Regions from separate parts of the Priestia sp. FSL P4-0332 genome, predicted to be linked through region 1. Evidence: a T-box and tRNA genes for the amino acid it is inferred to sense, from the RefSeq annotation. Region 1 holds a T-box; the other holds one or more tRNA genes.
What was found. The T-box of region 1 lies ahead of ileS (isoleucine--tRNA ligase). A T-box ahead of a tRNA ligase gene usually reads a tRNA of that ligase, here a tRNA-Ile.
Positions count from the first base shown of each region.

Region 1 (12,150 bases):
TTCTGCTGATGTTCCAGTCCACCATATTTTCTAAAAAGTTGCCAAAGCGGCCGTGCTTGATATGATCCGGGTACCACGTCACGCTTTCGTTGTTTTTCAAAAATTGTTCCTTTAACGCCGTCGTTTGGATAAACCAGCTTTCATTTGCGTAATAAAGAAGCGGCGAGTCGCATCTCCAGCAAAACGGATAGCTGTGCTCATGCTTTTCTTTATGATACAGCACGTCTTGATTCGCTAAATAGCGCACGATATCAACGTCGCAGTCTTTCACAAAACGTCCTTGAAACGGCGGCACTTCAGCCGTGTACTGTCCTTTTTCATCCACCACGTTCACAAACGAAAAGCCGTTTTCTTTTACCACTCTGTAATCATCTTCACCGTATGCAGGTGCTAAATGAACAACTCCTGTTCCGCTTTGATCCGTTACGTAATCAGCCGTCACCACTTCATGCCCTTTTTCCACTTTCACAAAATTAAACGGCGGCTCATACGACATCCCTTTTAACTCATTTCCTTTATGTTGAGATAAAACCGTATACTCTCCTTTTAACACTTTGTCTGCGAGCGCTTCTGCCACTATATACACGCTGCCGCCTTGCTCAGCGCGAACGTAGTTCATCTCTTCATGCACCGCAAGCGCCACGTTTGACGGCAGCGTCCAAGGTGTTGTCGTCCAGCCTAAAAAATATTCATCATCGCGGTTTTTCACTTTAAATTTCACCGTTACCGTTAAATCTTTTACATCTTTATACCCTTGCGCTACTTCATGCGAACTCAGCGACGTTTGACAGCTCGGGCAGTAGGGTGATACGCGGTGACCTTTATAAAGAAGTCCTTTGTCATGAATCGTACCAAGCACGTTCCATACGCTTTCAATGTATGAATTCTCCAAGGTGATGTAAGGGTCTTCCATATCAACCCAATAGCCAAGCTGCTCCGTGAACGTGCGCCACTGCTTTTCATACACAAACACACTTTCCTTACATTTGTTGATAAAAGCTTCTACGCCGTATTTTTCAATGTCATGCTTCCCAGATATCCCGAGCTGCTTCTCTACACCGAGCTCTACCGGCAGTCCGTGCGTATCCCAGCCTGCTTTTCGAATCACTTGATGCCCCGTCATCGTCTTATAACGAGCCACCACGTCTTTAATCGTCCGGCCTAGCGCGTGCCCAACGTGAGGCAAACCGTTGGCTGTCGGGGGCCCTTCATAAAATACAAACGAAGGATGCCCTTCTCGGTTTTGAACCGACTGCTGAAACACATTTCCTTTTTGCCACTGCTGCTGGATACGCTGTTCGCGCTCTTGCGAAGACTCCCTTACATTCACTTCTTTCATGTGATACCACTCCTTTTAAAGTTAAAAGCACACAAAGAAACCCGTCCCTATGACTAGGGACGGGTTTTAAACCGCGGTACCACCCTGGCTTCTATTGATCCGTTCATCAATAGCACTCAGCAACGTACAATCATACGCGTTCTTTTTAACGGTAGACTACCGTTCAAACTTACTTATCGTTCAGTTTGACTTCTCAGAGAGGATATTCCCCTGCAGCTTGAACACCGGCTTTCAGCTATCACCGGCTCTCTGTGGAACAAACTTGCAGCGTACTGATTCTCTTCAACGAATTTGTGTGCTTTTATTAGTAGCTATTGTATGCGTTTTGGAAGGGAATGTCAATGTTTTGAAATACTTATTGAGATCAAAAGGTTTAGATCTAGGTTATTTTGTTTCTGCACTTAACATTTGATCGATTTTATTACGCGCTGTTATCCCGTTCTTATCTTTCCATTCAGAAGTTCCACTGCTTCTTCGCTGTGTCACAAACACTGCCGCAGCTGAGATAGAAGAAAAAATTTGATCTTGTACCAGCACGTATCTACCATCTTTTATTTCTAATACACCGTTTGCTAAGAAAGTATTAATATGGTCTTGCTGCCTTTTAAGTTTAGCTCCTTCTAGCTGCTGTTCGCTCGCAAGCAAAGCTCCTTTATAGACAAGAAATCCATCGCTAACATATTTCCCCGTCGCATACGCATCTCGGCGTTTACAATATAGAACGTCCTCTACTATTACTGACTTTATATCTTTTGACAAATGTGTCTCAACTTGAATAACCTTTTCTATCGGTTGCTCTGTTTCAATTTTTGGTATGTTACCAGACTGTACAGCTCCGCTTTCATATTCTATTCCATTTGAAGCATCCGCAAAAATTGAAAAGCCTAATCCACCAAGTAAAACTTTAATAACATTAAAAATATCTGTCAGGTCATCTCGTCTAAACTCACGTACAAACGGCTTTGTCGGAACGGTTTGATTAATATCATATGTACCAGAGCGCATGGCTGCTAGATAAGAAATATGTTCTAAGTATTTTACATCAACTTTATCTAATTGATCTTGAGAGGCATTAGACACAATTAACACGGCCACATCCCAAAAACTTTTACCTGTTGATGGACTAGCATGCTGTCTTAAACGTTCATATCCCACTTCTGCCTCTCCAATATATGCCTCTTTATCTTCTCCAAATAAAAAATAAATGCCGGGCTTTTCTACTTCGCTTTCACCCTTTAAATCTTTCAAACTATTTCTGGGAATGAATACAGCCTGTATTGTTGTATTCGGCACCTCAGATACTTTAATCCCGTTTGGATCATCATCGTAAAACCAAGCCTGTATTCGTTTCGCGCCGCTTTTTCGTAGCATCTTTCTTCCTCCGTTTATATCTTCTTGAGCGTATTTTAACTGACATTACAATATGTAAATCACTTCCTAATTATAGACGCAGCAATCTGTCATTCACAAAAATTAATTTATATCACCTGCTTGATATCTAGCAGGTCCCCTAAATACTTCTCTAACATGCCACCCAAGAAAATCTTCGCTCGGTTGATACGCCGGATGAATAGGACCTCTAAGCTTTTGCCCGTGAAACTTCATAAGCCATTCTTCAAATCCATTCGTCCCGTGCGCTTGAGTTGCCACTAACAGCTCATTATGATCGGAAAAAGTAAAAACTCCTCTATCAAATAATTTATGATGCATTGAACATAACGCGATTCCGTTACTTTCAATATCTGGCCCTCCCGCTTGATGCCACTTAATATGAGCAGCCTCCACGCCAACTAAATTATGACCAAGACGAACGTTAAACCCACAAACAGCGCAGCTATATCCGTAAGCTTGAAGAATTTTCTCTCGAAACTTTGGATCTCTTCTTCTCTTTAATTGTGTTTCAAACTCCAGCCCTACCGCTCTTAATATATCTTCATGAATTGTATCCGGAAAATGCTCATTTAATAAAAATTGTGCTGCGTCTTGAAGAAGCGTAGGATCATTATCAAAAAGGTTATAAACATCCTGTCTAAAACCGCCCATTATATTTGTACTCAGCAAATATTTATCGGTAAAGCTACGCTTATCAATATCTTCACTTAGCTCCCATATTCCATCTCCTGTCAAACGAACAAAAGGATGCTCCGGATGGTAGGAACTGCGAGAAGGTCCAAACTCCATAAGCAGCTCTTTTAAAGGGATTTTCACCTCGCTGTATGGCAGGTGCATTCGTTGCTTGGCCTGCAGCTGACCTAGGGCATACAGTATTAACAATGGTTTGTGCGGAGCTCTTTGATCTCTTTTTTTCCAAATGTTTAAGTTCTTTATTTTTTGAAGTAACTCTTCTCTGTTCATAAGCTTGCTTTAACTCCCATCTATAAAACTATTTAAAAACCTTAGAGCTAAGACCGTTTTTGAAAAAGTATTAATAAATGTAAGTATAATAGCTTATTCTATTATATGACACCATTGGATGATCAAGGGGGATTTTATTTACAGGGGCATTTATAAAACGACACATAACACTTTCTTATCCAAGTTGTTTTGTTCAAAGAATTCTTTTTTCATACCTTTTCTGTTTTCAAAACTTACTCGTTCTGTGTCTTTAATACATACGTTAGATAATCTCTCACAAAGAAAAAAGCTCTCCAACAAACATATAGGAGAGCTTTTAAAGGTTGCATACATTTTTTATCGTTGAGATTTTCTATACCCAGCTGCCTGTGCATCCGCTTCTGAACAGAACCAAACAATATTATCTTGAGTTCTATCATAATAAGCTCCGCCAGGTACGTGGTAAATTTTCGAGTTTTTATTGCCTTTGATTTGACCCGAACAAGACATGTTAGACTGTTGATCATCACTCGGATCGTTAGATATAGGCCCTTTTGGCTTTTATTTATTCTTTTCATATGACTGCTTTACCAAAGTCATTATGTATTCAATATTTTCTTCCTCAGTAATTTGTATTTCATAGTCACCATTTCCCCAATGACCTATATTTTCCACATTTCTAGCAACACCTGCAGGATCATTCAGCTCATCACTTTTTAAATTAATCCAGAGCTTTAATCCTTTTTTTAAAAGATGAATATCAGCAATGTTTCGCTGGTCCTTAGTAAAAGCTATATAGAGCTTTGTTGGTTTTATTGAAATATTATCACCGACATTTAAGATAGATTCTTTTAACAACTGATATAATTCAACAATATCATAGGGCCTGTTAGCGAGATGGTCCTCTTCAGTAAAAACTCTAATTTCTTTACTCACCTTTTCAATAGTTTCACTTTGCTTCGAAATTGTATTAATAGACTCCGAGACTTGTGCAGGTTTAATATGGTCAAAATGGAGTATATCATTTTCATACCGTTTAATTTCCCATAATTCAATAGGCAGGTCTTTAAAATTTATTGACTGCTTTTGATAAGTGGTGAATCTCGGAGAAATAAAAATAATCTTAGATTGTGACCAGTCTACATCACTACGCTTTAAATTCTTCTCATTATTTTCATTATATTCAAGAATAAAATCAGCTTTATTATTTAACATTAAAGAGAGATACGCATAACCTTGATCAATAACACTAAAACTCTTAGTATTTTTATATTCAATAATGACAAAAGAATTAGTTTGCTCATCATAAGCTAATGTGTCTATACGAAAATTACTAATATTAAACTCAGAGCTAATAAATCTCAGACCTAAGATTTCTTTTAAATTTTTTTCACATATCTGTTGTATTTCTTTTTCTTTCTTAAATGAATTTTCACTTATTTCTCTTAGTTTATCTTTATTATTTAATTGATATAAATACATTTATTTTCCCCTTACTTTTACTTTCTATTTTTTTAGCTTTTAATGTTATAATATCGAATTTTATTCAATAACTCAGATGAAAGAAAATTAACAACTATCCAACATCATCCATTTTGTTACATTTTTTATTTTATGTATCATTTTAATATGCATAAAGCTTTTATGGCTCAGTATGTATTTTATTACCCTTATTCAACATAATACCCATCATCCTCCATCACCTTCTTCAAAAACTCTTCTAAAGAATCGGCAATCTTTAAGTCATCATAATAAATCGCATTGTTCTGCTCTTCACTTATTTCTATCAGCAGCAGCGCACTTTCATTGGCTTCAAAAAATAGTAATTTACCCTCTTCTAAATCTTCGTAAAGTTCGATATCAGGGTATAATTCAAAATCATTCACTTTTAATCTAGCGTCTCTGATTGAAGAAGGGCCCATAATGCGGTTTATATTATATTCAGACTCCTGAAGAAAACCATAACCCACCTCTAAAAGAAACTTCCTTAACTCAAAAGGAAACTTTAAGCCCAACGTTCCTTCTACTTCTTTAATATCACTTTCACATACGGGGTAAAATTGATTATCTTTTTGATTCGCAACAAAGTCGTACCTCATTATTTCCTCTCCTTTAGAACTTACACATACGTACACTCATTACACATTGCTTAACTTAATCCTCATCAGACAAAGCAAAAGCATCACTAACATCCTCTAATTCTTCCATGATGCTATTGAAGTCACCCTCTATATGCAATAATTCCACCATCTGGATAATCCCCACACCATCCACAAGGCAAATACCCGGATCTATGTAATTTAAATATGCTTTCAAAGAAGTTATTTTTAGTACCATTAACCGCTCTACTAATTGCACAATTGTTTAAATCTGCTACGATGTCTTCAAAAAAGGCATCATAATCTTCTAGGCTCTGTCGTAAGTTTTCAGCTATAACTTCTACTATTTCTTCTAACTCACGAGGTTTTTCAGCATCCGTTAAATCATAATATCGCTCCCATACGTCACTCATTTTTAATTCTCTAATGTCTTTCCAACTGTCTTCTTCTTCACCATATACTTCTTCATATGCAAGATATTCAGCCTTATCACAATCGTATATTACTTGTATTTTATCTACATCTTCTTTTTCTAGAGAAACCTGGCCATAATTTTTTGATAGCTCAATGACCTCTTCTACTAGAGTATTAAACTTACCACCATTATTCATTACTTATGGAGCCGCCTTTCCAAATTGTGATTCTTTCTTTTTTCCGAATGAAGCCTTGTATTATAAATCCCTAATCAATCCCGAGAGATTTCTACTAATCCTTTCAAATGATTTTCTTTCATAATTTCCATTGCTTGTTTCACATTTACTATTCCTTTCCTCATCTTCTGGATAAATTATGATTTCTTCAGCTTTATTTTTCTTATTAATTCCTCAAGTGAATGCTCCAATAATGTTAATTCGTTTGTTTCATAATCTTCTATATAAACTTTTCCAGTCTTATTATCTATGTTAATGGCCATTTCGTCCGGAGAAATAAAACCTATCTGTATGTATCTAAATTCCTTTCCTTGACTTTCATCATAATGCGTAAGATGTTTAAAATAACTTCGTACATCCTTACCCGGTTCAACAGGCTCAAGGCATATATATTTCGAATGATAAAGACCTTCTAAGCTTAAAAATAAATAACTGTTAAAATACTCTTTAATTGAATGATGCAAAGGCATTTTAATTTCAGCTTCGATCATACTAAAGTTTTCAACAGCCTTTTTTTCTACTGGTTTCCAAAAAACATACTCTTCTTCATCAGGCTCACTTACATATAGCAGTGGATGTATCTCTTCATCCCACGGTGCCTTTGGAAATGTGTTATAGTTTTCATTCCAATAATCTAGCAGTTTCTCAAAATAATCCGTCATGGCCGCTTTTACACTCATTTTAAGCCTCCTATTCACACTTGCAAATCGGTCCAATTCAACAGCCCCCTGTGTTTATCTATCTATTAGGTTAGCTTTAACGTCTAGTAGATTCGTTACAACACAATATCCTGATACCCCACTTCTTCTACACCTTCATCTTCCATTTTAATTCCTATTCCATTTTCAATATCCCAAGAAACATCGCAAAGTAAACCCAATCTTCTTTTTCCATTCTTCCTTACTCTTCTTACGATTAATTCAGTGGGCTCCACTAATTTTTTTAAATCTAAGACGGAATGAATGTTTGGAACAACCTGATCTGCTTCTGATTTATTAGCTATCATCTCTCTATACTCTTCATAGTTCTCCATATAGTAATCGTATATATGCTTTTCTGCCTTATTCATTATGTTTTCCATATTTTGAATAAAGTTAAGAAATGCTTCTTTTTGTACATGTGAAAAATCAGTGTTTTCGTATGCATCAACACTTAAAAGGATTTCTTTTTCTACACCAAACATTTTAATCGTAGTTTTCCCTCGCCAAAAGTTGTTTTTATATTCAAGCTTTCCAAATGATTCATCATTAATCCTTGTCATTCTAATCGCTCTCCTAGCTTAGCTTTTAAATTACATAGCCTGTTTATTTGTAGCAGCTACCGTTTTTTCTACTCTTTAATTAAATCAATGTAATACTCATTATCGTTTATAAATTTCTTAAAAAAATCTTCTAATGAGTCTGCGATTGGCGTGTCCAAATAAAAGACTGGATTATGAGATAGTGTTAAGTCTAACGATATGTATACTCCTTCGTTCACTTCAAAGAAAATAAGTTTATCTTCTTCGTCAAGTTCTTCTAAATCGAAATCGAATTCAAACATTCCTTCTCGTAGTTTAGCATCTGCTATCGTTTTGGGTCCCATAATTCTATTGATTGCCGTATTACTTGGCTCCTTAATAAATCCATACCCAACGTCTAAATATAACTGCCGTAAATCGTTAGGAAAACGAATACCCATTCTTTCTTCTGCTTGTAAAATCTCCTGCTCAGATACATGATAAATGTTATTTTTCCCATTATTAATAAACGCAAAATCTGCCATTGCTGTTACCTCCTATGAGATGCCGTTCATACATTTTTTATGATCAATTAGATTCACTCCAATGGTGAAGACTGTGTACGATTAGCGAAAGTGCAAAATATCTATTTCACTTAAAATCCAGCTGAGAAATGAGCTCTTTTAAACTAGACGACAAATATTTATAGCTTTTCTCTTCACCGTTTTCTACGAAAATTTCTCCAGACTCATTATTCATAACAACTAGCATGCCATTGCTTTCAAAACCTAACGGAATGTACGTACTGTTTTCTTTTTCAAGAATATACTCCTTTACACGTTGACAAAATGCTTCAGGTTCTACACCGGGAATGACAGGATATAAGTTAATATTATACTGAGACACCCATCCAATCATTTCAAGAAACCAAAACGAGTTAAAATAAGCTTTTACATCATTATGAAGTATCACGTTTATTTCTTGTTCAAACTGTTGAAAATTTGTATTTTCACACTTTTCTAGATGTTTCCACGCTATATAGCCTTCTTCGTCTTGAGAACCTACATAAATATTTGCATCTGCTTCTTCATTCCAAGAAATCAAAGGTAACGTTCCATTGAACTCTTCCCATTTTCCCGTTAGTTTCTTAAAATATTGTTTCATTACATGTTTCAAAAGCTTCCCCCTACCTTATATACAACTATATTTCCAACTCTATATTCTCCGCCCCATTCACACGGAATATAACCGCTAAAATCCATACCTAACAATTAAAATAGGATTTCAGAAAATCAGAAAAGGTAGGCCACGTTGCCTCTAATTCTCCTTTTAACAGCAGCTCGTCTCCTCCTTCAAAATTTACTATGTACACGCTATCGGTTAAAGCATCAAGCACTAGTACGGCATTAGCTGATGTTTCACTTAAAATCAGATATTGTTTAGGAAAACCGTATTCTCTTCGGCAAATAAGCGTATATGCTTCAATGTTATTTTCTTCATCTACTAAATCAAGTAATTCAAAAGGTATGTATTCTTCCCAGAATGGTCCGGCATACCGGTTATAAAATTCTGTGAAGGTTTGGGATCCCTTTACTTCTAGCCGTGCTAAAGCATCCATTACTGAAGTTTTATCTTCACGTATATATATTTTTTCTTCAAGAACTTGGTTCAATTTATTTGGCAACATCTTGATGTAACATTCCTCCTAAGTCTTGTTTTCTACTAATTAATTAACTAATCAACGTTTACCGAAATAAATGTAGCCACATCACTCGGAAAATCATCTAGAAATGCATCACAGGCTAACTTTTTTGTAATGATTTGATATAAAAAATCGGTCATGGACAGTGAGTAAATATAATTTTCAGGCAATCTAGATTCATACACCACCACTTTCCATTCGGCGGGGCTCCCTTCAGTTAGCCAATATAATTCGTCACCATTCTCCGTATATCCCCAAGGAAGAACACTTCCATTTTATGGATAAAAATGATGTTTATAATATTGAGGGAATTGAATATTAAACTTCAGTTCAAGCTCTTTTAAGGCCTCTTTATTTACTCCTGGATTTAACTTATGGCTACCTTCAACAAATAGCTTTAGTTCAAGATTTCCTCAATAAAGCTCTTCGCCCATTTATAAAACCTCCTATTTATTTAGACTTCATAGGGATCTATTGTCTAACTCTTACCATTATCACCTGCATAATCTGACTCCTAAATAATCAGTAAAAGAGATACTCATACCTCTACAGCACATTAAATAAACATATACAGAATGATACCTCTCATGGAATTCGAAAGGAGAAATCACCTTTGACAAAATATCGGATTATGACCTTTGATGGAGGCGGTACTTTAGGTGCTTTAAGTTTACAGCTTTTGAATAGATTAGCTTACCAAAACCCAAAGTTAATTAGTGAAACCAATGTTTTTTCAGGAAATTCGATTGGTTCATTTACTGCTCTTGCATTAGCAAGCGGAAGATCGCCAGAAGAAACGTTTCAGTTTTTCAAAGATCACATCTTACCAGCATTCAGCATTTCCCGACCGGGCGGACCTGTTTTTAACCAACAATTACCCTATTCTGGTTTTATTAAAGCCATACGAACATTTTTCCCCCGAGACCTTCGCCTTAGAGACTTAAAGAAACGAATTGTTGTGCCTGCCTTTCACTTATTTGCACCGGAGCTGAACCGTTGGAATCCTGTGTTATTTCATAATTTCCCTGACTCTCCCTATCTTAATGAAAAAGCGAGTGACGTAATACTTAGGAGCAGCGCTGCCCCTGCAACGCAAAGAGCTTATCAAAACTATGTGGATGGGTATACAGTAGCAACTAACACCAGTACAGCTAGTATCGCATTTGCAGTGGGAAAAGCAAAGCAGCCGCTGGATCAAATTGCCGTATTATCCATCGGCACAGGTGAACAGCCAACTCAATTAAGAAGAGATACGAAAGGATGGGGAATGGTAAGTGCCGATAACATACGACCAGAAGATATGGAGGACCTGCCGCCAAATTGGGGAGTACTTTTAGACCGGTCTCCTAATGAACCCTTGCTGCCGTTTCTTCAGATTATCTCTGGTGGATCGAGCTATTATGAATCAATGGTTAGCTCTGAGCTTTTAGGCGATCAGTTTTTCCGGTTAAATCCGAGGATTCCTAATTTCTCTAAAACGGACCCTTCAGTGGTGCCCGTTCTTATTTCAATTGCTAATAAAACTAATTTACGACCTGCATTTCATTTCATTGAAAAAAACTGGAATTAATATGACCGTACTTTAGATTAATTTTTTGTTTCTATATGGAAGTATTTAAAATTTTATATAACAAGATCTCCACGCTGGCAGCGTAGAGATCACCCTAACCTCAATCACACCACCCAATCACAACAACCGCTAGCTCCAAAAAGGAACTAGCGGTTGTTCATAATCTCTCAGAAACCGTTCACTCTTCCACCGGCTTCTGCTCATCTGTTAATGTATCAATTTTAGTAATTTGAAGTTTGTCTTTACCAGCAGCTTTCACATGATAAATTCGTTCTTTTTTAAACTGCGTGCTCGCGTCATATGAGTCGGTGAACGTGTATACTTCGCTTGTATAAATGTCATAGGTTCCGTCGTTATGTGATTCTGTTTTTGTCACGAGAAACTGATCGTTAGCAAACGATACGTTTTTTCCGGCGAGTGATGTGATATAGCTTTTTAGCTGTTTATAAACTGGCTGACCCGAGTCAATATAGGGCGCCATCGAACTAAACTCTCCGCTGTTTAAGCTTGAAAAGTAAGCGGCTTTATAGGAGATAAAAAAGTTTTCAAGATCTGTTTTGCTTACGTCAGCTGGCTTAGGTTCTTCATTTTTTAACGGCTTGGTGTTGGTCGTGGCTTTTATGTCTGCGCTTGTTTCTGCCGTTTGATTGTTACAATTCATGTATACAATCGTCAGTAATAAGACAAGGACGATAGCGCCTCCTATTAAAACAGGAAAAGTACGTCGTGATGCTTGCTGTTTTTTGAGCATGGGAAAGTCTGCGTAGGCTGGCAGTGTAACAGGGTTTATATCTACCTTTAACCGAGCTAATGGCTTTGGCATCTCCATGCTTTTTATACTGTTCAGCGGCTGAAGTGCTAAAAATTCTTCATATGCAACAATAAACTCGTTTACTGCTATTCCTTTATACATGCCGTAAATTCCATTCCACAGTTCTCGACAACGAGTATCCTTTATATCTTCACTCAGTTCGTTAAAAAATGGTCGTGATTTTTTAATAAAAGCCGCTAACCACGTTTGATGAACGTCAACTTCGTGGACTCCATTTAGGTCCGTAAGTGATTGCTTTAATTTGGCGTGTTCATTTGCATCGTTTTGGCTAATGACTTCCATACTGCGTTCCGTTTCTTTCAGCACGGTAGAAAGACTTCCGCTCATTTTTTCTTGTAGCGCATCAAACTGACTGCGAACATCAAGCCAGTGAAGTTCGAGTAACTGTTTTTGTGCAGTCGTGGC
Region 1 is NZ_JBBOUA010000001.1:2,759,376-2,771,525, forward strand. It holds gene ileS (isoleucine--tRNA ligase) at 1-1,339, opposite strand, end outside; T-box leader at 1,392-1,634, opposite strand; gene MKY06_RS14025 (GIY-YIG nuclease family protein) at 1,724-2,710, opposite strand; gene MKY06_RS14030 (phosphorothioated DNA-binding restriction endonuclease) at 2,813-3,694, opposite strand; partial or broken gene MKY06_RS14035 (sunset domain-containing protein) at 4,031-4,222, opposite strand; gene MKY06_RS14040 (DUF5655 domain-containing protein) at 4,235-5,155, opposite strand; gene MKY06_RS14045 (SMI1/KNR4 family protein) at 5,344-5,772, opposite strand; gene MKY06_RS14050 (hypothetical protein) at 5,895-6,383, opposite strand; gene MKY06_RS14055 (SecY-interacting protein Syd) at 6,560-7,102, opposite strand; gene MKY06_RS14060 (DUF6985 domain-containing protein) at 7,198-7,683, opposite strand; gene MKY06_RS14065 (SMI1/KNR4 family protein) at 7,752-8,186, opposite strand; gene MKY06_RS14070 (SecY-interacting protein Syd) at 8,293-8,817, opposite strand; gene MKY06_RS14075 (SMI1/KNR4 family protein) at 8,906-9,328, opposite strand; gene MKY06_RS14080 (patatin-like phospholipase family protein) at 9,957-10,913, shown strand; gene MKY06_RS14085 (TcaA NTF2-like domain-containing protein) at 11,092-12,150, opposite strand, start outside.

Region 2 (12,150 bases), 1.6 Mb from region 1:
CTTCTTCTACAGGATCCGCACTTAAAGAAATACGTAATGTATTTCCGATTCCTTTAGATAAAATAGCGCCAAGACCTGCTGCACTTTTTACAGTTCCTGCAAATAATGTACCTGATTCTGTAATTCCTAAGTGAAGAGGGTAGTCAAATGCTTGAGCAGCTTTTTCATAAGCTTCAATTGCCAAGTTAACATCCGATGCTTTCATTGACACGATGATGTCATGGAAATCAAGGTCTTCTAAAATTTTAATGTGATGAAGTGCACTTTCTACCATGCCATCTGCTGTCGGATAGCCGTATTTATCTAAAATACGTTTTTCAAGTGAACCAGCGTTAACTCCAATACGAATTGGAATATTTTTAGCTTTTGCAGCATTTACAACAGCTTCCACTTTTTCACGGCGACCTATATTACCAGGGTTGATACGGATTTTATCCGCTCCGCCTTCAATTGCTTTTAATGCTAAGCGGTAGTCAAAATGAATATCCACAACTAATGGAATGTTAATGCGTTTTTTAATTTCAGGGATTGCATCTGCTGCGCGCTCGTCTGGACAAGCAACACGAACAACTTGGCATCCTGCTTCTTCTAAACGTTTAATTTCTGCAACCGTTGCTTCAACATCATGTGTCTTAGTGGTTGTCATACTTTGAATAACTAACTCGTTGCTGCCTCCGATTGTTAAATCTCCAACTTTAACCGGGCGTGTTTTTGTACGATGTATAATTTCACTCACGTGATAATCTCTCCTTCAAAATGAAATCAAGAATTTGAATTCATTAATAGAATAACTCTTTATGAACAAAATAACTAGTAGAAAGTACTACCTTAGCTATTTTAACAATGACTATCCCATCTTGACAAGAAGAATGCTGTCATTACTTGTAAATAGGGAACTTATACGTTTTTCCAATTTGAATATCCTCAGGCGCTGTACCGTTATTTAACTTTTTGAAGTCTGTAATCATTTGGTTCATAGAAACCGGTATCGATTTTTTTGTAAGCTCCTCAATGACGGACAAAACTGTATCGCCTGGCTTAATTTTTATTTTTGTATAGGTGGAAGAAGAGCTGGCGGCTTTTGTTTCTGCAGGCTGCGCTTTGCTGACTTGAACTGCTTCAGTAGCAGTGGGAATGGTCCCGTATTTAATGTCGTAGTGACAAATATATCCGATAAAAGCGAAAGCGGCTAATGCACATAGCTTTTTCATTATGCTCCTCCTTCATTCTTTTGCTTATGTGTAAAGCCTATGCTTGTCTTACTTAAATATGATTGGAGAACGAAAATTGAAAGAAAAATTAATGATTGTTTCATTAGGCTTATTGCCTTTAATCATGGTGCTGGGAAATTCCATGCTCATTCCTCTGCTGCCAAGCATTCAAAAGTCACTTCATTTAAGCGGAGTTCAAACCAGTTTGATACTGAGTGCATTTTCGATTCCAGCCGCATTGTGTATCCCTGCTGTAGGGATTTTATCAGACCGGTATGGGCGTAAAAAGTTAATCATATATTCACTCGTCATGATGATAATAGGTAGTATCATCGCTGCTAGTAGTGCTTCATTCTCTTCTGGAAGCTTTGCTGTGTTGATGGCAGGCAGAGTCATTCAAGGGATTGGAGCTGCAGGTACTACAACGTTGGCAATGGCATTAACTGGAGATGTATTTACAGGGGAAAAAAGAGCAAAAGTCCTCGGGATTTTAGAAGTGTATAACGGAGTTGGAAAAGTGGTTGCACCGATAATTGGAGCATCGGCAGCACTCGTCGTATGGTATGCCGCGTTTTTTGTCTATCCTTTAGCTGCAGGTGCTGCTTTAGTAGGTATAGTGATGTATGTGAGAGAAGGGAAAACAGGTTCGGATTCAGTATCTGTTCAAGAATATTTAAAGAAAGCTATTGGGATTGTCTATGATAAAAGAAAATCGCTTTTTCCTTTATTCTTTGTCGGGGGATTAGGGTTGTTTTTATTATTTGGCATTTTATATTACTTATCTTTTCTAATAGAGGAAACGTATCATATAGACGGTTTTTTTAAAGGAACCGCTTTTTTATTTCCTCTTGGTGCGATGACGCTCGTTTCTTACTGGACCGGTCAACGCATCAAAACAGATCTAGAGCTCATGAAAAAATTAATGATAGTAGGGATAACTCTTTTATTCCTAATGTTTGGAGTATTAACGATTATTTATACGCTTCCTGTGCTGATGTTTTGTTTGACAGTCGCCTTTGGCGGCTTAGGATTTGTTCTTCCGTGTATTAATATGATGATTACTTCAGCGGCTTCAGACGAAGAAAGAGGGTTTATTGTATCCATTTATGGAACGGTGAGATTTTTAGGAGTAGCGTTGGGACCTGTTGTTTTTGAAGTGTGGATGCATGCTGAAAGGCTGATGTTTGTTTATAGCTTTATTCTGCTCACAGCAGGAGGTTTGTGGGTTTTGTATCAGTTGAAAATTCTTTCTTCTGCAATGGGAAGAAGAAAAGTTGTACCGAAATAAAGAGGCTGAGACTTAACTAAATCACTCCAATCACCACCTAGAAGCAGCCGCATACATGAAACCTGCGTTCACCATATCAATAAAAAAATCCGAACGAGTTGGATTCTCTATCAAGAATCTAGATTCCTCGTTTGGATTTTCCTTCAACTAAAATATGTTTGTCCCAGCATCTTTATTAGGTTTTACCTTTTTTCTTATAGGAACCCTTGTGACGAGCAACAAGTAAATGAAGAATGTTCCTATCCAGTAAAGAGAGCTATGTAGTGCTAGAGACAAAGAAAAAGCTTCAAAAAGCGTATAAAGCAGCGTGAAGGCTACCGTACTATAAGCGCTCAGTGCCCATAGCTGCTTGAAAGGAAGCTGCTTTTTAGTAATGAGTCCAATCAGTTTTCCAAGATAAGCAAGGCAGGTAATAGAAAGGAAGTTTAGTCCAGATGTTAATACGTACAGTAAAAGCATAGCGATAGGGACAAGTATGTATAAAGAAAATTTTTGTTCGTGAAGCAAGTTTAGCAGTTCATTTTTATCTTTATGATGCCAGTTTAGCAACTCATATGAATACGTTTGTGTTTGTGAATTAGTCGTGATGTAAATTCCATCCTTTAAAAAACCAATTGCATGAGCAGGGGAATGAAACCGTTCAATAGACTGTGAGGGGTTTAAGATAAAAGCGGTACCGTTTGCTTTTTTTGTGAAAGGTTGACTTGACGTAAGCTGTGAGTTTGAAATAGAAAAAGAAGGAACAGATTTCGGAAGATCTGTAGTAGCGATATGATAGCCGTTTACAATCGTCAAAGTCATAAAGAAAAATGTAGGCAGCAAAGAAATAAATGTTAAAAACAGCACAAAGCCAATTGTTTTATTCGTATGCTCAAAGCGAAGCGACCTTATTTTTTTGAAGGAAGTAAAACTCCATGCCATCTTTTTCAGCATGCTCATTGTAAAGCCTCCTCTTATTGAAGATTCTGATTATACCTTATTTTATAGCGAAAATTTAAGGTTTACAATAGATTTTAGAAACCGTTACCAATTACAATGATGCGGTGGAGCGTTTTGTCACAAGCACATCTTATGCGTATATGTACAGGTTTTGCCGTCATTGTTTTTGAGGATATTACGGGCAGCTTGAGGACCGTGCTGTTAATATTGCAGAGGTACACTCGAAAATCATTATTTGAAGAGGTATTCGAAAGTAAAATAAAGGAAGGACTCGTCGTGCAAGGTCTTTCTTTATAGGAGTGATTATTGTATGATAAATAGTAATAATAAAAAGGATAGGTGCGGGCATGGCTATTTTATGTTGGGCATTAATTATCATTAGCTTTGTTGTATCGTTTGTTGGGTTGGTTTATCCTATCATCCCAAGCGTGCTATTTGTAGCTCTAGGATTTGTTATATACGGTTTATTTTATGATTTTAGCTCCTATAGCTGGTTATTTTGGGTGATACAAGGATTGTTAGTTGTCGCACTTTTTTTAGCAGACTATATAGCTAATATTATTGGTGTGAAAAAATTCGGAGGCACTAAAGCAGGTGTTTGGGGAAGTACAGTTGGGCTACTTGTGGGTCCGTTTGTCATTCCGGGATTTGGAATTATTTTAGGGCCGTTTATCGGAGCGATTGTAGGAGAACTGATTGTTCATCGGACCACAATTAGCAACGCAGTAAAAATTGGAGTAGGTTCGGTTATTGGCTTTTTTAGTGGCGCTATTTCAAAAGGATTTATTCAACTGCTGATGATTGCCTATTTTTTATACGCTGTTTTAAAATAATATATTGACTTTAGGCTAGAAACATGTTAAATTTTTAATGTCGCTAGTAAATGTTATATTGTTCCACAGTAGCTCAGTGGTAGAGCTATCGGCTGTTAACCGATCGGTCGTAGGTTCGAGTCCTACCTGTGGAGCCATGGCGGTGTAGCTCAGCTGGCTAGAGCGTACGGTTCATACCCGTGAGGTCGGGGGTTCGATCCCCTCCGCCGCTATTTTCCAATTTGCGTTTGTGACATACATAATTCATATTGTTCCACAGTAGCTCAGTGGTAGAGCTATCGGCTGTTAACCGATCGGTCGTAGGTTCGAGTCCTACCTGTGGAGCCATGTGGACCCTTAGCTCAGCTGGTTAGAGCAGACGGCTCATAACCGTCCGGTCGCAGGTTCGAGTCCTGCAGGGTCCACCATTTATAGGGTTGGAGGAATACCCAAGTCCGGCTGAAGGGATCGGTCTTGAAAACCGACAGGGGTGTTAAAGCCCGCGGGGGTTCGAATCCCTCTTCCTCCGCCATACTATTGTCTATTCAAAGCTTCTTTTGAGAAAAAGAAGCTTTTTTTATGTTTAAAAGAATAGCGAATGGGAATTAGGTAAATATAAATCATGGATTAGGAACTTTTTATTTGAAACAGTAGGGTAAATTTGCTAATCTAAACGTATATGGTGCTTTTGCGCCAAAATGCTTACATATTTTGAAGGAGGAATTATTCATGGCTTACAAATTACCAGAACTACCTTATGCATACGATGCACTGGAACCACATATCGACAAAGAAACAATGAATATTCACCACACAAAACATCACAACACATATGTTACAAATCTAAACGCTGCTGTTGAAGGCAAAGCGGATTTAGAAAGCAAAAGTATTGAAGAGTTAATTTCAAACTTAGATGCTGTTCCTGAAGATATCCGTACAGCAGTACGCAATAACGGTGGCGGTCATGCGAACCACTCATTATTTTGGACAATCCTTTGCCCTAACGGCGGCGGTGCTCCAACTGGTGAATTAGCAGACGCTATCGCTAGCAAATTCGGCAGCTTTGATCAATTCAAAGAAGAATTTGCAAATGCAGCTAAAACTCGCTTCGGTTCTGGCTGGGCTTGGTTAGTTGTAAACAACGGCGAATTAGAAGTAACAAGCACACCAAACCAAGATAGCCCATTAATGGAAGGCAAAACGCCAATTCTTGGTCTAGACGTTTGGGAGCACGCTTACTACTTAAATTACCAAAACCGCCGTCCAGATTACATTTCAGCATTCTTTAATGTTGTAAAATGGGACGAAGTTGCTAAGCGTTACGACGCTGCAAAATAAGCTGAAGACGTATTTAAGAGCCAGTAAAGTAATTATTACCTTTACTGGCTTTTTTGTTTTCCAATTCTTTTACATATCTCCTTTTCTTTTTCACACACTAGGTGTAGAAGAGAAAAGGAGTTTTTTGATATGCCTTTATTAAAAAAAGTAGTTGGAGATGTAGAAGTTAGTAAAGATTTACTTTTGCTTTTAATTATAGGCGGTCTTTATGCCTTGGCTATTTCAATTTCCAATTCGTTTGTTAACATTTATCTGTGGAAACAATCAGGCGAATTTTCGGATCTCGCTATTTATAATTTAGCGGTAGTGGTGCTTCAGCCGCTTACGTTTATTTTAGCAGGTAAATGGGCCAAACGAATTGACCGGGTTGTGGTTTTAAGGTTAGGTGTATCTTTTTTAGCTGTTTTTTATATCGCTGTATTAGTCAGTGGAGCTAACGCAGCCGAGTATTTAGTATTGCTTGGTGGACTGCTGGGTATAGGATACGGCTTTTATTGGCTAGCTTTTAATGTGCTAACTTTTGAAATTACAGAACCTGATACAAGAGACTTTTTCAACGGATTTTTAGGGATCTTAAACTCTTTTGCAGGGATGATTGGTCCTTTAGGAGCGGGCTTTGTTATTTCCGCTTTGTATGAATCACTTGGGTATAAAATTGTGTTTGGTGTATCGCTGCTATTGTTTATCGGTGCCGTTGTGCTTAGTTTTTTTATTACAAGACGCGCAGCGGAAGGAGTATACAAATTTAAAGAAGTATGGGCTGAACGAAAAGTCAATAAAGACTGGAATCGAATATTGCAGGCTCATTTCTTTCAAGGGTTGCGTGAAGGTACGTTCATTTTTGTTGTATCCGTCATGGTATTTATTACGACGGGAAGTGAATTAGCTTTAGGAACATATGGACTGGTGAATTCAGCGGTTGCGTTTGTAGGATACTATGTTGCCTCAAGGTTTATTAAGCAAAAAAATCGCCTTCGGTTTATCTTCACAGGAGGCCTCCTTCTCTATGGAGCAGTCTTTTTGCTTATCTTTAACTTATCGTATCCAAAGTTAATTATATATGCTGTTTGTATTGCCATTGCCTATCCTATTTTGTTGGTTCCATTCATTTCTCTAACGTACGATGTGATTGGACGAGCAAAAGACGTTGTTTCAAAAAGAATTGAATACATTGTTGTCAGAGAAGTATTTCTGAATATCGGGCGCGTCGTTTCCATATCTTTATTTTTAATAGCTGTACTAATTTTTGATGAAGCAAAAAGTATTCCCATTTTATTAGCTATTGTTGGAGCAGGGCATACGATCATTTATTTTTGTGTGAGACATATCTCACAGCCTCTGCACAAAAAAGAAACGACTGTTACTCCTCCGGTATTAAATGAAGGAGACGGAGAGTCTCCAGCTTAGAGTGTTGTCAGCTCCTTCATTTGTACTATGGAAAATGCTTCGCTTTTCTTTTAGAATAAATACGTTGTGTAAATAGGCACCTGCCAGGTGTCTATTTATTTGCTAAATGTCTGATTTTATGGTGTTATGGTATATATGTTTTATAAAGTGTAGGTGTTGGTATGAAAAAGAAAAAAAGAAGAAAAAGTCACGTGCCTTTTCGTGTGAACTTACTTTTCTTGACCGTATTTGCCCTATTTTCCGTATTAATTTTGCGGTTGGGACTTGTTCAAATTGTGTACGGTGAGAATTACGAACGAGAAGTCGAAAAAACACAGGACGTTACGGTCAGTACGCCTGTTCCTCGAGGGAAAATGTACGATCGTTATAACCGCGTAATTGTAGATAATACCTCTTTAAATACGATTACATATACTCGTTTTCAAGGAAATACAGCTGAAGAAAGGCTGCGCATCGCTAAAAAGTTAGCCACTATGATCGATGTTCCTTACACCACAAATGTGATTGATATTCCAGAAAATAAAAAGAATAAAGATGCTAAAAATGTGGTAAAAATTACAGAACGCGATATGAAGGATTATTGGATTATGCTTCACCCTAAAGAAGCGGAACAGAAAATTACGCAAGCTGATCGCAAAAAAGTTCAAGATGGTGAAATGACTGATGACGAACTGTATCAACATCAGTTAGACCGCATCTCTAAAAAAGATTTAGAAAGTCTAAAGAGTGATTTAGAAGTTCTCGCTATTAAGCGCCAAATGGAGGCAGGTTACTCTAACACCCCGCAAATTGTTAAGAGCGGTGTGACAAATGAAGAGTATGCCGTTGTAAGTGAGCACTTAGATGAACTTCCAGGTGTTGATACAACAACGTATTGGGATCGCTCATACCCAGAAAACAGTACTCTCCGTACTTTGCTTGGAAATGTATCATCTGCCAACGAAGGACTGCCCAAAGATAAAGTACAGTATTACTTGTCAAGAGGCTATAGCCGAAATGACCAAGTTGGGACGAGCTATTTAGAGAAGCAATACGAAGCCCAGCTCAGCGGTCAAAAAGAAAAAGTTCAATATGTAACAGATAAAAAAGGAAATCTCCTTGATACAATTCAAGTGTCTAAAGGTGAACGCGGCAGTGATTTGGTTTTAACTATTGATATGGAGCTTCAAAAAGCAGTAGAAAAACAAATTACGGACCAGCTTTTAGCTAAAAAGCAAATGAAAGGAACGCAATTTTTAGACCGTGCTTTTGTTATTATGATGGATCCTCACACAGGAGAAATTTTAACAATGGCAGGTAAAAAATACACCATTGATAAGAAGACTGGAGCGCCTAAAATAGAAGATTTTTCATTGGGAAATATTTCAACATCTTATACAATGGGCTCTGTTGTAAAAGGAGCAACGGTTTTAGCCGGCTTAGATTCAGGAGCTATTAAGCCAAACACAGTGTTCGTTGATGAACCGTTAAAAATTAAAGGAACACCGGTTAAAAAATCAGCTGAGGCTGAAGGGCTAGGACCCTTAACGTATTCATCTGCGTTAAAATATTCATCCAACGTATTTATGTTTAAAACGGTAATGGCTATGGCTGGGTTACAGTATCATAAAAACATGACTTTACCGATTAAACCTGATACATTCAGCGAACTGCGTTCTTACTACAGTCAGTTCGGCTTAGGCGTATCAACAGGCATAGACCTTGATAACGAATCAACAGGTGTCCAAGGTGGAAGCGATGTTCCAGGTACGGCGCTTGATTTAGGAATTGGTCAGTATGATACGTACACGCCGCTGCAGCTTGTTCAATATACTTCTGCAATAGCTAATGGAGGGTATCGCATTAAGCCGCAGCTAGTAAAAGAAATCCGAAAACCAACGATTAAAACCGATGAAATTGGCGGTACGCAGCATTCATTTGAGCCTGATGTGTTAAATCGTATCACGATGAAAGAAGAATACATTAAAGATGTTCAAAGTGGCTTTAAGCGCGTTACGCAAGAACAAGGCGGTACAGGGTATGCAGCTTTCCATACAGCGAACTATAATCCTGCTGGTAAATCAGGAACGGCACAAGCCTATGAGAAAAACCCAAGCGGAGGGGACCCTATTAAAGTTAATAATTCAAACTTTGTGGCCTTTGCTCCGGCAAATAATCCTGAAATTGCAGTAGCTGTGGTGGTACCATCGGCATTTGTGCCAAGTGCACCAAATACCATTACAAAAGAGCTTGCTCGTTCTGCGCTCGATACGTATTTTGATTTAAAGAAAAAAGGTGAACAAGAAGTAAAAGACCAAGAAGAGAATCAACAGGCTGTCATTGCAAACGACGCCAATTAAAGAGGCTGGAACAAAAACATATTAATTGAAGTTAAGATCCGAACAAAGTTGGTTAAGAATCAACTTTGTTCAGATTTTTTATTTGTAGGGTGAACGTAGATTTCGTGTATGTAGGTGCTTTTAGCGGTTGATTGGAGGGCAAGGTGAAGACTCCTGCAGGAAAAGCGAAGCGACGAGGAGACTCACCGGCCGTTCGTGGAAAGCGAAGTCTTGCACGAAAATCAACAGTGGTGTCGGAAGTAATTCATACTGGCTTATTTATCTAATTTATCCATCTTTAGATTGAGTTGATTTAGTTATGTCTCTACCTCTTCTTTTTTTGTTAAAAATCTTTACATATATGGTTTTTTATTGAATTTAAGGGTCGTAAGAACTAGTTTTTTACCTAAAAAACACGCAGATAGACCTTCGTTTACAAAAGCTTTACATTGAGTTAAAACACAATTAATAGTCGGCTATTATTCTGTAAGTGTAAGGATTAATAGAAATGATCAAAATAAGGGGAAGCGTTTCGGCTTCTCGTATTTATTTACACTGATAGTAAACAATAGATATTAAATAGACATAGAGAGACTTTTATTGTGCTCAAAACGGTTAAAGACGATGAAGGAGGATTATCCAATGGCAATAACAATGGAATTGACTAACAAAGAAAAAGTAAATACTCCGCAAACAAAAGAAATTGTATATAAAACAAAAGGTTTGAATTTATGGTATGGCAACACACATGCCTTGAAAAATATTGATTTAGACATTCATGCTAACGAAGTTACCGCGATCATCGGTCCATCAGGCTGCGGAAAATCAACATATATTAAAACGTTAAATCGTATGGTAGAAATGACTCCAATTGTCCGTACATCAGGTGAGATTGAGTATAGAGGGAAAAATATTTTTGATAAATCGTACCACGTGGAAGAGCTGCGCACGCAAGTAGGAATGGTTTTCCAAAAGCCAAATCCGTTCCCGAAATCTATTTATGATAATATTGCGTACGGTCCAAGAATTCATGGCGTTCGCAACAAGAAAAAACTAGATGAAATTGTTGAAAAAAGTTTACGAGGAGCAGCTATTTGGGACGAAGTTAAAGATCGTTTGAATCAAAATGCAAATGGGTTGTCAGGTGGACAACAGCAGCGTATCTGTATTGCGCGCTGCTTGGCAATTGAACCTGACGTTATTTTAATGGATGAGCCTACTTCTGCGCTCGATCCAATTTCAACATTAAAAGTAGAAGAGTTAGTACAAGAATTAAAGAAAGACTTCAGCATTATTATTGTTACCCACAATATGCAGCAAGCGGCACGTATTTCAGATAAAACAGCATTTTTCTTAAATGGAGAAGTGGTAGAGTACGCAGAAACAGATAAAATCTTCTCAATGCCATCTGATAAACGCACAGAAGATTATATTACAGGTCGTTTCGGTTAAGACATACAAGGAGATGGGATGAGTGGTTGTACGCGAAAAGTTTCATGGTGATTTAAAGATATTACGTGAAAAATTATTAGAAATAGGGCGCTTAACGCATGAGGCGCTATCAAAATCAATTGAAGCGTTGCAAACAAGCAACGTTGAGCTGGCGCTAGAAATTATCGACGGCGATTCATACGTGGATGACTTAGAAGAAGAAATTAATGACCTAGCTATCTTACTGATCGCAAAGCAGCAGCCGGTGGCTATCGATTTAAGACGTATCATTGTGGCAATTAAAATTGCTTCGGATGTTGAGCGTATGGCAGATTTTGCGGTTAACGTAGCAAAATCAGCTATACGAATTGGAAACGAAGAATTAATTAAGCCGTTAGAACACGTAAAGAAAATGCACGATATTTCGATTGAAATGTTGAGCCTTTCGTTAAAAGCTTATCACGAGGAAGATCTTGTGCTGGCTAAAAAAGTAGCGGAAATGGACGATCAAGTGGATGAACTTTACGGAATAACAATCAAAGAACTTTTAAGTCTTGCTAAAGAAAAGCAGGAGGCTATGAACCAAATTACGCAGCTTTTATTTGTAGCCCGCTATTTAGAGCGTATGGCTGATCATACCACTAACGTAGCAGAAAGCGTATTTTACCTTGTAAAAGGCAAACGCTACGACTTAAACGAATAGTAGAAAAACCTCTTCTAATAAGCGAAGAGGTTTTTTTGTTAGTAAATTATAATTACTATGTTAACCTGAATTTTTAACACAAATCGACAAATTGCGTTTATTGTGGCAACTTTTTCTGAATGGTAAGATGTTAATAAGTTTATACGGCATTTATATGTAGAAAAAACATTCTAAGAAACGAAGTGATAAAACAGTGGCTGCTAATCTTATTCAAAACTTAAATGTGTGTATAGCTACTCAGCTTGACTCATCTCGTATTTATGTTCACTGGTCGTTTTCTGAGCATATTCGAGAGATGGTAGAAAGTATGTTTTCGACACGGTGGGAAGAATTGAATCTAGCTATGTGTACGTATGATATAACAGGTCTTCATTTTAACGGCCATGAATCACACCGCTATTATATGAAGGGTCTTACTCCTAAGCAAGACTTCATGTTTATGAACAGCTTGGAAAGTGAGCGCACGTATGTAATAGATATTGGTATTCAAGATAAAGAAGGAAGTTTTTTTTCCCTTCTTCGTTCGAATCCAGTTTATTTGATGAAAGAACAACATGAACAAGTGAATGTAACTTCGTTAGGCTGGATGTACGAACCTGTAAAAGTTCACCAGGGTGTTCAAAATGAATTTAGCACATATTCCTTATATTCAAATGACTTGGAGCAGGTGAAGAAGCAATATGAATAGTGATGACTGTATTTT
Region 2 is NZ_JBBOUA010000001.1:4,383,277-4,395,426, reverse strand. It holds gene ispG (flavodoxin-dependent (E)-4-hydroxy-3-methylbut-2-enyl-diphosphate synthase) at 1-727, opposite strand, end outside; gene MKY06_RS23065 (hypothetical protein) at 879-1,211, opposite strand; gene MKY06_RS23060 (MFS transporter) at 1,288-2,499, shown strand; gene MKY06_RS23055 (DUF1189 domain-containing protein) at 2,647-3,438, opposite strand; gene MKY06_RS23050 (DUF456 domain-containing protein) at 3,786-4,271, shown strand; tRNA gene MKY06_RS23045 (tRNA-Asn) at 4,334-4,408, shown strand; tRNA gene MKY06_RS23040 (tRNA-Met) at 4,410-4,483, shown strand; tRNA gene MKY06_RS23035 (tRNA-Asn) at 4,524-4,598, shown strand; tRNA gene MKY06_RS23030 (tRNA-Ile) at 4,602-4,678, shown strand; tRNA gene MKY06_RS23025 (tRNA-Ser) at 4,690-4,782, shown strand; gene sodA (superoxide dismutase SodA) at 4,980-5,588, shown strand; gene MKY06_RS23015 (MFS transporter) at 5,718-6,995, shown strand; gene MKY06_RS23010 (peptidoglycan D,D-transpeptidase FtsI family protein) at 7,157-9,334, shown strand; gene MKY06_RS23005 (hypothetical protein) at 9,478-9,600, shown strand; gene pstB (phosphate ABC transporter ATP-binding protein PstB) at 9,968-10,765, shown strand; gene phoU (phosphate signaling complex protein PhoU) at 10,788-11,447, shown strand; gene MKY06_RS22990 (DUF4912 domain-containing protein) at 11,641-12,135, shown strand; gene MKY06_RS22985 (glycosyltransferase) at 12,128-12,150, shown strand, end outside.
Region 2: it has a tRNA-Ile gene. The T-box ahead of ileS (isoleucine--tRNA ligase) is inferred to sense a tRNA for this amino acid. The anticodon was not compared.